Regions from separate parts of the Mesorhizobium captivum genome, predicted to be linked through region 1. Evidence: riboswitches for the same ligand, from Rfam matches in the RefSeq annotation. Region 1 holds a riboswitch; the other holds the start of a gene.

Region 1 (7,460 bases):
CGGTATAGAGCTTGAAGTGATGGATCAGCGCTTCCATCGAACGCTTCATCGCCGCGCGCTTCGGCGGCACGACCTTGCCGTCGAGGTTCGACACCGGGCCCGCGCTCTCCTTGCCGAGCAGCAGATCGACGCACTGGCGCATGATCTTCGCCGACTGGCGCATCTCTTCCATGCGCACGAGGTAACGGTCGAAGCAGTCGCCGTTCTTGCCGACCGGGATGTCGAAATCCATCTCGGAATAGCATTCATAGGGCTGCGCCTTGCGCAGGTCCCAGGCGGCGCCCGAGCCGCGCACCATCACGCCCGAGAAGCCCCAGGCCCAGGCGTCGGCAAGCGACACCGTGCCGATGTCGACGTTGCGCTGCTTGAAGATGCGGTTGGGCGTGAGCAGCGCGTCGAGATCGTCGATCGACTTCAGGAACGGGTCGATCCACTTGCCGATGTCCTCGACCAGCTTCTGCGGCAGGTCCTGGTGCACGCCGCCCGGCCGGAAATAGGCCGCATGCATGCGCGAGCCGGAGGCGCGCTCATAGAACACCATCAACTTCTCGCGCTCGACGAAGCCCCACAGCGGCGGGGTCAGCGCGCCGACGTCCATCGCTTGCGTCGTCACATTGAGGATGTGCGACATGATGCGGCCCATTTCGGAATAGAGCACGCGGATCAGCTGGCCGCGCTTTGGCACCTCGATGCCGAGCAGCCGCTCGGCTGCGAGCGCGAAGGCGTGCTCCTGGTTCATCGGCGCGCAATAGTCGAGCCGGTCGAGATAAGGCACGGCCTGCAGGTAGGTCTTGGCCTCGATCAGCTTCTCCGTGCCGCGATGCAGGAGCCCGATATGCGGATCGACGCGGTCGACCACCTCGCCGTCCAGCTCGAGGACCAACCTCAAAACACCGTGCGCTGCAGGGTGTTGCGGCCCAAAGTTAATGTTGAAATTTCTGACGGAGGTCTCAGCCATTCTGGCGCCTCAATTCGTCTTGGCTTTCTCGTCCCCCGGCAGCACATAGTCCGTGCCTTCCCAGGGCGAGAGGAAATCGAAATTGCGGAATTCCTGCTTGAGCTCGACCGGCTCGTAGATCACGCGCTTGGCTTCGTCGTCGTAGCGCACCTCGACAAAGCCGGTCAGCGGGAAATCCTTGCGCAGCGGATGCCCGTCAAAGCCGTAGTCGGTGAGGATGCGCCGCAGATCCGGATGGCCAGAGAACAGTACGCCGTAGAGGTCGTAGGTCTCGCGCTCGTACCAGTCGGCGCCGGGATAGACGGCCGTCATCGACGGCACCAGCGTCTCCTCGTCGGCCTGTACCTTGAGGCGGACGCGGACGTTCTGCTTCGGCGACAGAAGGTGGTAGACGACGTCGAAGCGCTTGGCCCGCGAAGGATAATCGGCGCCGCAGATGTCGATGATCGCAATGAACTGGCAGCGCGGGTCGTCGCGCAGGAAAGTCGCCACTTCGATCAGATTGCCCGGCTCGACGGAAACCGTCAGCTCGCCATAGGCGAGCACGGCTTCGCCAATGCGGCCGGAGAGCTTCTCGCCGAGATAGGTGGAGAGTTCGTTCAACGCCAGGGTCATTGGCTCACCGTTCGATCGTGCCGGTGCGGCGGATCTTCTTCTGCAGGAGAAGAATGCCGTAGAGCAGCGCTTCCGCGCTCGGCGGACAGCCGGGCACATAGATGTCGACCGGCACGATACGGTCGCAGCCGCGCACCACCGAATAAGAGTAGTGGTAGTAGCCGCCGCCATTGGCGCAAGAGCCCATCGAGATGACGTAGCGCGGCTCCGGCATCTGGTCGTAGACCTTACGCAGCGCCGGCGCCATCTTGTTGGTAAGCGTGCCGGCCACGATCATGATGTCGGACTGGCGCGGAGACGCGCGCGGCGCGACGCCGAAACGCTCGCTGTCGTAGCGCGGCATCGAGGTGTGGATCATCTCGACCGCGCAGCAGGCGAGGCCGAAGGTCATGAACATCAGCGAGCCGCTACGCGCCCAGGTGATCAGCGCTTCAGTGGAAGTGACAAGAAAACCCTTGTCGGCCAGCTCGTTGTTGATTTCGAGGAAGAAGGGATCGTCCTCCCCCACCGGCCTGCCGGTGTTGGGGTCGATGATGCCCTTGGGCTTCGGCGCGACGAGGGTGCCTGAACTGTCGTTCAATCCCATTCCAGCGCTCCTTTTTTCCATTCATAGGCAAAGCCGATGGTCAGCACCGCGAGAAACACCATCATCGACCAGAAGCCGAGCATGCCGACCTTGGAGAAGGACACCGCCCATGGGAACAGGAAGGCAACCTCGAGATCGAAGATGATGAACAGGATCGACACCAGGTAGAAGCGGATGTCGAACTTCATGCGGGCGTCGTCGAACGAGTTGAACCCGCATTCATAGGCGGAAAGCTTTTCCGGGTCGGGATTGCGGTAGGCCACCAGGAAAGGCGCGACGATAAGCGCGAGACCAACGACCATCGCCACTGCGATGAACAGGACGATGGGCAGATACGAACTTAGGAGTGCGCTCATGCGGCGACTTTCCTTTGGCGGGCCAGTTCACTTTGATTACAGCAACGGACTCTAATGCGGAAGCGTGACAGTTTAACCCGCTGAACCGTTTTAAGGGCCCTATGCTGCGATGCGGCGAGGGTTAGCGCAGCGGTTTCGGCGAAGCAAGTCAAACGTTGTTCAAAAACCCGCCCTGGACGCCATATCGGAAGAAACTGGTCCGATCCGCTCCTGTTTGATTTCCTTCACTTTTTACTCCACTTTTCTCTCCTGACACATCTCCCGCCATTTGCCTGCTAGCATGTCTGGAATCTCCGGCTGGAAATGCCGGCAAAAGATCGGGGCAAGGATAGCTTGATGAAGGAAAAAATCTCGCTTCGCATGGCCAGGCGCATTGCGCTTGCCGCGCAGGGTTTCACGGACCCCCGCCCCGGCGGCGAGCCCAACCGCCGCCACCTCGCCCGCGTGCTCTCCCGAACCGGGCTGCTGCAGATCGATTCCGTCAGCGCGGTGGTGCGCGCCCACTACATGCCGCTTTATTCGCGTCTCGGCCCCTACCGGCTTGCGCTGCTCGACAATGCCGCGGTCACCCGCAAACGCGCGGTATTTGAATATTGGGCGCACGAGGCGTCCTTCCTTCCGGTAGAGACCTACCCTCTGATGCGCTGGCGCATGCAGCGCGCCGAGCAGGGCGAGGAGATGTATCTCGGCCTCGCCAAATGGGGCCACGAGCGCAAGGAGACGATCGACGAGATCTACCGGCAGGTCGCCGAACGCGGGCCGATCGCCGCTTCCGACATCGAAGGCCACAAGGGCAATGGCGGCTGGTGGGGCTGGAGCGAGGCCAAGCACGCCTTCGAATGGCTGTTTTGGGCCGGGCGCATCACCACCGCCTACCGGCGCGGCTTCGAGCGCTATTACGACCTGCCGGCGCGCGTTCTGCCTCAGGCGGTTCTCGATCTGCCTGTCCCGTCGGTCGAGGACGCGCATCGCGAATTGCTGCGCATTTCCGCCCGCGCCCATGGCATCGCCACCTATGGCGACCTGCGCGACTATTTCCGCCTGGCGCCGGGCGACACCAAAGACCGCATCGAGGAACTGGTCGAAACGGGCGAGCTGCTGCCGGTGAAAGTCGAAGGCTGGGACAAGACCGCCTATCTCCACAAGGACGCCCGTTTCCCGCGCCGGATCGAGGCCCGCGCCCTGCTCGCGCCGTTCGATCCCGTGGTCTTCGAACGCACCCGCACGGAAAAGCTGTTCGGCTTCCGCTACCGCATCGAGATCTACACGCCGGCAGAAAAGCGCCAATATGGCTACTATGTGCTGCCGTTCCTCCTCGGCGACCGGATCGTCGCTCGCGTCGATCTGAGGGCCGATCGCCCGGCAAGCATCTTGCGCGTCCACGCAGCCTATGCCGAGGCCGAGGCCCCGCCCGAAACGGTCGCGCAGCTCTTCGAAGAATTGAAGCAGATGCAGGCGTGGCTCGGACTGGAGCGTATCGAAGTGACGCCGGCCGGCGACCTCGGGCCGGCGCTGGTCGACATCTCGGCGTCGCACCCTGCGTTGACAGGCGCATAGCCGTAAGCCTAAATCCGAGCCAGACGGTCTTCTCCCGGCAAAGGGAGGAGCTAAGAGGGAATGCGGTGCGGGATAATTTCCTAAATCCGCGGCTGTCCCCGCAACTGTAAGCGACGAGCCTCAGCCGAAAACCACTGGGATGTTCCCGGGAAGGCGGCGCCAAGGCGATGAAGCGCGAGCCAGGAGACCTGCCGTCCGAGACTTAAAATATCCGATCGCCCGGCGGGTTTTCCGGGCAAGGAGCCTGGTTTTGGATCGCAACGGCAGTTTTCCGGCAAATATTGCGGACATTCCGTCCGAGCCCGACGACGCCTTGGCCGGTGTGACCGTTATCGTCTGCTCCTCCTGCCGCGACGAGACTGGTTCGGACGCGCATCCGCGCGCTGGCGCCCTGCTGGCCGAGGACACGCGCCGCGCTGCATCGGGCGAAAAAATCCGCATCCACACCGTCGAATGCCTTGGCAATTGCAAGCGCCGGCTCAGCGCTGCGCTTCTGCGCGACGGCTGCTGGAGCTACGTCTTCGGCGATCTGGACACGACGAGCGGCGCCGACCTCGTCGCCGGCGCAAAGCTCTTCGCAACTTCCACCGACGGCCTCATCCCCTGGCGCGGCCGGCCCGACTCCCTCAAGCGCGGCCTCGTCGCCCGCATCCCTCCCCTCGACCTCCTGAAGGACCGATCATGAACGCATCCGTTTCCCGAGTGCCCTGCACCGTCGTCACCGGCTTTCTCGGCGCCGGCAAGACGACGCTGATCCGCAACCTGCTCGAAAATGCCAAGGGCAAGCGGCTGGCGATCATCGTCAACGAGTTCGGCGATGTCGGCATCGACGGCGAGATCCTGAAAGGCTGCGGCGTCGACACCTGTCCGGAAGAAAACATCGTCGAGCTCGCCAATGGCTGCATCTGCTGCACCGTCGCCGATGACTTCGTGCCGGCGCTCGACCAGATCCTGTCGCGCACGCCGAAGGTCGACCACATCCTGATCGAGACTTCCGGCCTCGCTTTGCCGAAGCCGCTTGTCCAGGCTTTCCAGTGGCCGAGCGTGAAGAGCCGCGTGACGGTCGACGGGGTCATCGCCGTGGTCGACGGCCCGGCGCTGGCCGACGGCCGCGTCGCCTCCGACATGGACGCCCTGCAGGCGCAGCGCGCCGCCGACGACTCGCTCGACCATGACGATCCGGTCGAAGAGGTATTCGAGGACCAGATCGCCTGCGCCGACCTGATCATCCTATCGAAGAGCGATCTGATGGACACGGCCGGCGCGGCCCGCGCCAACGCCGTCATCGGCGAGCATGTGGCGCGCGCCGTGAAGGTCGTGCCGACCGCGCAGGGCAAGGTCGATCCGTCGGTGCTGCTCGGCCTCGGCCTCGCAGTCGAGGAGGATATCGAAAACCGCAAGACCCACCACGATGACGAGCTCGACCACGAGCATGACGATTTTGACTCCTTCGTCATCGATATCCCGTCGATCGCCAATCCGGATGAGCTGGCCAAGCGCGTCGCTCTCGCCGCCGAGCAGGAAAACGTGCTGCGCGTAAAAGGCTTCGTCGAGGTTGGCGGCAAGCCGATGCGGCTCCTGCTCCAGGCTGTGGGCCCACGCGTCAACCACTATTACGACCGCGCCTGGACGGCCGAGGACGAGCGCCGCTCGCGGCTCGTCGTCATTGGCCTCAAGGGGCTTAACCGCCCGGCGGTCGAGCGTATCCTCGCCGGCTAAAGGCAATCCGCACAGCGATGCATATCCTCACCACGACATCTGCTTCGCTCGACGACCTCGCCGAGCCGATCGACCTCAGGCAGACGCCTGCGGATGTTGTGGCCCTGTCCTTCACCGACAGCGACCTCGCCGGGCTGGCGGCGGCCTGGAAGGCGGACGCGGAACGCCTGCCGTCAATGCGTCTCGCGGCGCTTCGCGACCTCCGCCATCCGATGTCGGTCGACCTCTGGATCGACAGCGTTGCCCGTCATGCCAAGGTCGTTCTGGTCCGCATCCTCGGCGGCTATGACTGGTGGCGCTATGGCTGCGACCAGTTGGCGGCGATTGCCCGCGAGCGCAGCATCAAGTTGGCGCTGCTGCCGGGCGAAAGCCACGATGAGGATCAGCGCCTGATCGAAGGCTCGACCCTGCCGCGCTCCGAGCTCGACGCCCTGCTCGGCTATTTCCGCGAGGGCGGCCCGGCCAATATGAGTGCGCTGGTGCAAAGGCTGGCGCGGCTTGCGGGGTCGGATGCGGCGGTTGCGGAACCGGTGAATGTGCCGAAGGCGGGGTATTATCAGCCTAAGCGCGGCGTGGTCCCCCTCCCCCTCGAGGGGAGGGTCCGGCCGCAGGCCGGGGGTGGGGTCCTCCGCGACGCGCGCCGACGCACTGAAGAACGACCACGGAAAGAGGCGTTGAGCCCAGTCGTGCCGACCCCTCCCGGCCCTTCGGGCCACCCTCCCCTCAAGGGGGAGGGAAACGCCGCGCCCGTCATCCCGATCCTGTTTTATCGTTCGATGCTGCTCGCGGCAGACGTGGCGCCAATCGACGCACTGGTCGAAGCGTTGAGGCTGCAAGGCATAACGCCGGTGCCGATCTTCCTTTCCAGCCTCAAGGATCCGGCGTCTCTGACTTTCGTCGAGAATGCCATCGCCGCACTCAACCCGTCTGCGATCGTCACCGCCACCGCTTTCGCCTCCGGTGCAGAACCCGGCGCCGAAACCCTGTTCGACCGCGCCGGCGTACCCGTCTTCCAGGTCATCGTCGCGACGACGCGGCGCGAGGTCTGGGAAAAAAACCAGCGCGGCCTGGCGCCCGCCGATCTCGCCATGCATGTCGTGCTGCCGGAGCTCGACGGCCGCATTCTGGCCGGCGCGATTTCCTTCAAGGGCGAGGTCGAAACCGATCCGGCGCTGGCCTTCCGCGCCTTCGCCAACAGGCCGGAAGCCGACCGCGTGGCGCAGGTCGCCAAGCGCATCGCGGCGTTCGTTCGCCTGCAACAGACCGAGCGGGCCAAGCGCAACCTGGCGATCCTGATCCCCGACTACCCGAGCGCGCCCGGACGTACAGGCTATGCTGTCGGCTTGGATGTTCCGTCGAGCGTGCTCGCCATGCTGCATGACCTGAAGGAACAGGGCTATGCGGTTGAGAGGATTCCGCAATCGCCGCGTGAGTTGCTGGATGCGCTGGAGGTGGGTGGACAGGGGCTAAGCTTAGAAGACTACCTGCGCTTGTCCACGGAACTGCCGGGAGGCGTGCGTGATGCAGTCAAGGCTGCCTGGGGTAGCACGGAAGACCAGATAGGACTGCGCGAGGCGCGCCCCTCTGTCCTGCCGGACATCTCCCCCTCAAGGGGGGAGATTAGCAGTTCCGCTGATGGCGCCATTCCTGCAGCACTGGCGATTGGCGA
Region 2 (7,460 bases), on a different contig from region 1:
ATGGGCATGCGCGAGAGGGAAATGGTGCAAATCGCTGCCTTTATTGACCTGGTCTGTCGCCAGCCGAACAATCCGGATGTTCATGCCTGCGTGCGAAAAGACGTTGCCAACCTATGCGCTGCGTTCGAGGTCCCGGGCATCACCCGCAGGTAAGTCGGGCTAAGCAAAAATGCACCATGCAAACTCCAACACCCGAAGCGAGGCATTTCATGGCTAGGCAGTTCGTTTTCTCTTCCGAATCGGTCGGCGCGGGACACCCGGATAAGCTCGCCGACAACATCTCGGACGCAATCCTCGACGCAGTCTTGCGCTTCGATCCGAAGGCGCGCGTCGCTTGTGAAGCCCTGGTGAAGACATGTGAAGCCTTGGTGAAGACAGGAACCGTCGTTCTGGCTGGCGAGATTACCAGCGATGTGACGGTCGACTACGGCCAAGTGGCCCGCGATACGATTGTTGATATTGGATACGACGATGAGGCGGTTGGCTTTGACGGCCGGCGTTGCTCCGTCATTCATGCCCTCACCGAGCAGTCACCCGACATCAGCCAAGGGGTTGACGAAGGTCGGGGACAAGATCTCGAACAGGGAGCAGGAGATCAAGGCCTCATGTTCGGCTATGCATGCCGCGAGACCGATACTTTGATGCCGTTGCCGATCCAGCTCGCCCACCGTTTGACGAAAAGACAGGCGGATGTTCGCAAGGCAGGTCATCCTAGCTGGTTGCGCCCCGACGTGAAATCCCAAGTCTCCGTTCGTTATGAGGGCTTGCGACCCGTCGCCCTGGATACCATCGTCGTGTCGACGCAACACAATGAGCAGGTCTCGCAAGAGACAGTTCGCGAGGGGGTCATTGAGGAAATAATAAAGCCGGTCCTGCCGACCGACCTGGAAACGAAAGACACCAGAATTCTGGTCAACCCAACAGGGCGGTTCGTGGTCGGGGGGCCCCGCGGCGACTGTGGCCTCACCGGACGCAAGATCATCGTCGATTCCTATGGTGGAATGGGGCGTCACGGCGGTGGCGCCTTTTCAGGCAAGGACCCATCCAAGGTTGACCGCTCGGCTGCCTATGCCGCCCGATATGTCGCGAAGAATATAGTGGCAAGCGGACTCGCGGACGTCTGCGAGGTGCAGCTTGCTTACGCGATCGGCGTGGCCAGTCCCGTTTCCGTCATGGTCAATACTTTCGGGACAGCAAGGGTCGAAGAAAGAAGGATCGAGCAGCTCATTCCTGAGTTGTTCGACCTCAAACCGAAGGGCATTATCAAGATGCTTGATCTCTTACGCCCGATTTACCGCAAGACTGCGACCTATGGTCATTTCGGTCGCGAAGAGCCCGAGTTCACCTGGGAGAGGACTGACAGAGCCGACGATTTGCGGCGCGAGGCAGGGCTCGCCGCACCTTGAAACCCGGCGCCAAAAGGACGCGCAACACCCTTCTATGACCAGACTTCGGCCGGCCGGCAAGGAAGAAAGCCGGGGTCCATTGGCGAACCAAGAAAGCCATTGACGGTGAAATGTGACCTGCTTTAAATCGACGATGCCATCGTCGAAATTATCGCGCACGACGCGGACTTCCCCGAAAGCAATGCATTAGCAAGTCGCCTCGTCGACACCCTGCGCGCCGAGCTACTGATTTGTGAGCGTCCCGATGCAGCCCGCATCTGACCTGCCTCCGTCAACCAACTACCCAGCGGTGCGGTGCACGTGACGCTTACGCTGATTTTTGCAAACCGTTTTGCTATGGCGAGTTGTCGCCGCAACACTGGCCCCCTGTCGCCTCGGGCAAGCCAACTCGCCCAAGCGCTGTTCCGACCATTTAGGAAACGGATACGTCTCATCCAAACAATCGATTTTACCAATCCAGGAGAACCCCGCATAGTCCGCTCCGGCGATGCCCCGCGTACTAACAGAATAATCAGCGCTGAATGCGCACGAAAAGCAAATTGCATGACCGCTATGTGCAATTGGTACTTTCTGCGCGGATACAAATTCGGGTGCCGACCTCGAATTTATCGGGCCGCGCCGGAGATCTATCAACCATTGGATTCGCCCTGATGACGAAAATGACTGCCTCGATGTTCCGACCTGAAGCTGGCGCAGCTTGAACGATTCGCCGGAGCAAACAAATGCAAATTCTCGATTTTAATCATATATCGCAGATCTTCGTGAACTCGCTCGAGCTGGTGGTGGTCTTCGCCACTATCTGCGCCGCGCTGGAGTTCACCTTCCCGGCCTATCGATACAGTCTTGCCTCATACGCTCGAGGCGTGCGGAATTGGCTTATTCGGCTCGGATTGGGTGCGTTTGTTTGGCACTTCTTCGCTGTTGGTCTGGCCTGGCTTGGTGTAAAGCCGCTGGTAACGATCAATTTCGCAACCTTGCTCCACTCTGACAACGCAATCGTCAGCAGTGGATTGGCGGTCCTTTCCGGGGTTTTAGTCGCGATTGCTGGCGATTTCTTTTACTATTGGATGCACCGCGCTCAGCATGCTGTTCCATTCCTCTGGCGGCTTCACGCTACGCACCATTCGATCCGCGAATTGACGGCATGGAATTGCAATCATCACATCTCTGAACCCCTCGTTTACGCAGCGCTGGTAGCACTGCCACTCGCTCTGATTCATTTTGAATCTGGCGTGGTGCCCATCGTTGCCATGACGCTGATTACGTTCCAGGCCCATCTTTCGCACTCCAGTACCCGCATCAATCTTGGGCCGCTTCGATACATCATTGGCGACAACAAATTCCACCGCATCCACCACTCGATGGAAGCGCATCACCGGCACCGAAACTATGGGTTTTTCACAACCCTTTGGGATACGGTTTTTCTAACGGCATACTGGCCAAAAAAGAATGAGTGGCCGGAGGTTGGCATGCGAAACCAGCCCGAGCCGCTGACCGTGCGGGATTACATTATGTTCCCATTTGATCGACGTCGCTGGCGTAAACCCAAGGTCGGAAATGCTGTGGAGGCCAGGGATTAGACGACTGAAGGCTTACGCCTCAATCTGACTGTCGAGGCCAGAAAGCCATCGATGGTGCATATCTGGAATATCCCACAGACGCCCGACGAGCCTCCGCCTAACAAGGACTGTTGCGCCTGAGCGGCAGCAGAGTAGGGAATTTTCCTATCGCGCTGCCGCGTTGGCGAGATTGACCGGAAATGGACGCGCCGGCGCTGCACCGTCAAGCCAGCAATTCCTCTCGGGCCTCGCGCTCTGTCTAACGGAGCAAGGGTGAGCACCTGTTATCTGCTTCACGACACGGTTAATCAACTGAGACCAGTCAGACGGCGGAGTGCAAACCGGTCAAATAGCCGTTTTGCACCGCCCTGTGGCGCGGCACCATCAGCGCGCTACCACCTCGGATCGTCTCCGGCATAGCGTTGCGTTTCGGTTGAGCGTTGTAACAGCTCCTTCCAGAAAATTCACAGAGGCTTTGCAACACCAAATCGCTAAAAATGGTAGGACTCCCAAAGGCTGTTTGAGGTCAGCGAGGTCAAGCCGGGTGCATGTATTTCCGGTCACAAAGCCGCGACCTATGAGCACTTCGGGTGCGAAGAGCCTGAGTCTACCTGGGATAGGCTGGCACTTACGGCGTGCGATGCAATGGTCGCAGCGCCGCGAGACTCGTGCCGAGTAGATTGGCATGCGGAAAGCCCATCCCAACTGATCTCGCCCGGCCGGCGTGGCAAAAAGCCGGCAGTCGTTGGAGATATCGATGCCGGAATACGACGTGCTTTGCATCGGCAATGCTATTGTCGATATCATCGCGCAGTGCGACGAGGCCTTCCTCGAAACCAACGGCATCATCAAGGGGGCGATGAACCTCATCGACACCCGGCGCGCCGAACTGCTCTACAGCCGCATGGGGCCGGCGATCGAGGCTTCCGGCGGCAGCGCCGGCAACACGGCGGCGGGCGTGGCGAGCTTTGGCGGCCGCGCCGCCTTCTTCGGCAAGGTGTCGAACGACGCGCTCGGCGACATCTACACGCACGACATCCATGCCCAGGGTGTGGCCTTCGACACCAGGCCGCTCCATGGCGAGCCGCCGACGGCGCGCTCGATGATCTTCGTCACGCCGGACGGCGAGCGTTCGATGAACACCTATCTCGGCGCCTGCATCGAACTCGGGCCGGAGGACGTCGAGGCCGACAAGGCCGCCGGCGCCAAGGTCACCTATTTCGAAGGCTATCTGTGGGATCCGCCGCGCGCCAAGGAAGCGATCCGGCAGACCGCGCGGCTCGCGCATGCCGCCGGCAGGGAAGTGTCGATGACGCTGTCGGATTCCTTCTGCGTCGACCGCTACCGCGACGAGTTCCTGGATCTGATGCGTTCGGGCACCGTCGACATCGTCTTTGCCAACAGCCACGAGATCAAATCGCTTTACCAGACCGCTTCCTTCGATGAAGCGCTCGCCGCCATCCGCAAGGATTGCAGAATAGCCGCCGTCACCCGCTCGGAAAAAGGCTCGGTGATCGTGCGCGGCGACGAGACCGTCACCATCGAGGCAACGAAGATCAAGGAGCTGGTCGACACGACCGGCGCCGGCGACCTCTACGCGGCCGGCTTCCTCTACGGCTATACGAGCGGCCGCAGCCTTCAGGACTGCGGCCATCTCGGCTCGCTGGCGGCCGGGCTGGTGATTCAGCAGATTGGCCCGCGGCCGCGCCAGAACTTGCGCCGCGAGGCCGAACAGGCAGGGCTGCTGTAGGGGCGGTCCAAGGACTAGCTTCCTTCCTCCTAGTGAAATCTGTTTAGGAAAGCGCGGGCAAATCAAAATGTCGCATGTGCATCCCGTTGAGGGCGGTTTTCCCCTTGGCGCTTCTGGTCTAGTTGCCGGAACTCGGAAACGGGTTGGCGCCACTTACCGGTGGCAGTTTCAGGTGATCTTGATATCAGTCGGCGCGCGGACGCCCACATTCGCGTACTGCAGCATGCGACTAGCCTCGCAGTTCTGCTGGCGCGCCACCCTGCCTCGCGCCCCAATCGGTCCGACCAAAGGCCCGGCTCACAACTCTTGCGCAGCCGGGCCGAACGGCCGAGCCGCCGTCTGGCACGGTTCTGCACAGCGCCCTTTGTCAATTTGGCCCTGTCACCTGCAGCGGCCAAAGTCTGGCTTCATGTAGCCAATCTCACTTACCGCGTGCCGAAACGATCGAAAAGTTCGTCCTCTACGCGACTTGGAAATCACCCCGAAAGTACAAAGTGCGTTCACATAATGACATAAACATTTCTTTATGCGATATTGACAAAAGAGCTGACTGCTGTGATTGTGTCCAAGCCATGGTTCTCCGTACGGCGCTGCCGCAGCGGAGCTAAGAGGGAAGCCGGTGAGATGCCGGCGCTGCCCCCGCAACTGTTAGAGGCGAGCCGACCCCACTCATGTCACTGAGGCGAACAGCCTCGGGAAGACGGGTAGAGGCTATGACCCCCGAGCCAGGAGACCTGCCACGGCGAACTATTGTCCACGGGCGGGGTGTCTCGGTGGCCGCTGCAGCCCGGCGTTCGTACCGGCCTACTGGCGCCTTCGTTGTCCCCCACGCCCCAACCATCGGGGTATCGCATGACTCTCTCTCAACAAATTCCTGTAGCAACGCTTGGTGTGCCGCGTATCGGTCGCAGGCGAGAATTGAAATTCGCGCTTGAAAGCTATTGGTCCGGAAAATCATGCGCTGCCGAGCTTCTCGCGACGGCAAAGGCGCTGCGTGCCGCGAGCTGGGAGGAGCAGCGCGATCGCGGTGTGTCGAAAATCCCGTCGAACGACTTCTCGCTCTACGACCATGTACTCGACACCGCCGCCATTGTCGGCGCCGTGCCGTCCCGCTACGCATGGAATGGCGGCGAGGTCCCACTCGACATCTATTTCGCCATGGCCCGCGGCAACCAAGGTCAGACGGGCAATCGCGACTCTGGTCGGGAGCCTGCGGCTAGCCCTGCCCTAACCGCGATGGAAATGACCAAATGGTTCGACACCAACTATCATTACATTGTGCCGGAACTTGACGACGATCAGGCGTTCACACTCTCGTCGACCAAACCGGTTGATTACTTCCTCGAGGCTAAAGCCTTGGGCATTCATACACGCCCGGTCATGCTTGGACCGGTCACTTTTCTCAAGCTGGCGAAGTCACCTGTCGAAGGTTTCAATCCCCTCGCGCTCCTGCCGCGACTTCTGCCCGTCTACGAGCAACTCCTGCGGAGGTTGAAATTCTCGGGAGCCGATTGGATGCAGATCGATGAACCAGCGCTTGTGCTCGACCTAAACCCGAACGAACGAGCCGCACTTGAATTTGCCTATGGGCAGCTGTCGAAGGCCGCGCCCGAGCTGAAGATCATGCTGGCTACCTATTTCGGGCCGCTGGGGGACAATCTCGAGACGGCGATATCGCTGCCTGTGGCGGGCCTGCATCTTGATCTCTCGCGTGCTCCCGAACAGTTGGAGATGGCTGGTCGGCTCGCGCCTAAGGATCTGGTATTATCGCTTGGCTTGATCAATGGCCGCAACGTCTGGCGCGCGAACCTCACTGCCATTCTCGACCGCATCAAGCCGATCGTCGCGGGCTGGCCCTTGGATCGAGTCGAGATCGCGCCTTCGTGCTCGATGCTGCATGTGCCGATAGACTTGCGTATGGAGACGGTACTGGATGCGAACATCAGGTCCTGGCTCGCGTTCGCGGCCCAGAAGACCGACGAACTGGTCATCCTGGCTCGGGCCTTGTCCCAAGGTAGAGATGCCGTGGCTGGTGAGTTGAAAGCCTCTGACGAGGCTGCCGCGACTCGCGCAACATCCACGAAGGTCCATGACCCGCTCGTTGAAGGGCGGATCGCCGACATCAACGGTGCTATGAAGCAACGAAAGAGCGCATTTGCCGAGCGTTCCAGGGTCCAGGCCCGCACGCTCGGCCTGCCGCCGTTCCCGACGACGACCATTGGATCCTTTCCGCAGACGCCTCAGGTGCGCAAGGCGCGTTCCGCTCACGCGAAGGGCCAGCTCAGCTATGTCGATTACGAAACCTTTCTGAAGAAGGAGATCGAGGCTGCGATTCGCTTGCAGGAGGAGATCGGGCTGGACGTGCTGGTGCATGGGGAGTTCGAACGAAACGACATGGTACAGCATTTCGGCGAGCAACTTTCCGGCTTCGCCTTCACCGAACATGCCTGGGTGCAGAGTTATGGGTCGCGCTACGTGCGTCCCCCCATCATCTTCGGCGACGTATCGCGCGCCAATCCGATGACGGTGCGCTGGTGGCAATTCGCCCAGTCGCTTACGCAAAAGCCTGTCAAGGGAATGCTTACAGGCCCAGTGACCATTCTCAATTGGTCTTTTGTTCGCGACGACGTACCCCGCTCCGAGGTCTGCCGCCAGATCGCGCTCGCTATTCGCGATGAAGTGACGGACCTCGAAAGATCCGGCGCAAGGATGATCCAGATCGACGAGGCCGCGTTTCGCGAAGGC

What was found. Region 1 has a riboswitch for cobalamin ahead of RFM40_RS17020 (DUF1636 family protein). Riboswitches for the same ligand answer to the same signal wherever they lie in the genome.
Region 2: it holds a riboswitch for cobalamin, as region 1 does, so the genes downstream of both, metE (5-methyltetrahydropteroyltriglutamate--homocysteine S-methyltransferase) here and RFM40_RS17020 (DUF1636 family protein) in region 1, are expected to answer to the same signal.

Annotation. Positions count from the first base shown of each region.
Region 1 covers NZ_JAVIJB010000018.1:95,582-103,041, reverse strand. The annotation lists gene RFM40_RS17045 (NADH-quinone oxidoreductase subunit D) at 1-958, opposite strand, end outside; gene RFM40_RS17040 (NADH-quinone oxidoreductase subunit C) at 968-1,573, opposite strand; gene RFM40_RS17035 (NuoB/complex I 20 kDa subunit family protein) at 1,578-2,159, opposite strand; gene RFM40_RS17030 (NADH-quinone oxidoreductase subunit A) at 2,150-2,515, opposite strand; gene RFM40_RS17025 (winged helix-turn-helix domain-containing protein) at 2,852-4,072, shown strand; cobalamin riboswitch at 4,080-4,282, shown strand; gene RFM40_RS17020 (DUF1636 family protein) at 4,323-4,757, shown strand; gene cobW (cobalamin biosynthesis protein CobW) at 4,754-5,791, shown strand; gene RFM40_RS17010 (cobaltochelatase subunit CobN) at 5,809-7,460, shown strand, end outside.
Region 2 covers NZ_JAVIJB010000062.1:19,177-26,636, reverse strand. The annotation lists gene RFM40_RS31280 (serine hydroxymethyltransferase) at 1-153, shown strand, start outside; gene metK (methionine adenosyltransferase) at 210-1,406, shown strand; gene RFM40_RS31270 (sterol desaturase family protein) at 2,129-2,986, shown strand; gene RFM40_RS31265 (adenosine kinase) at 3,723-4,715, shown strand; cobalamin riboswitch at 5,272-5,471, shown strand; gene metE (5-methyltetrahydropteroyltriglutamate--homocysteine S-methyltransferase) at 5,568-7,460, shown strand, end outside.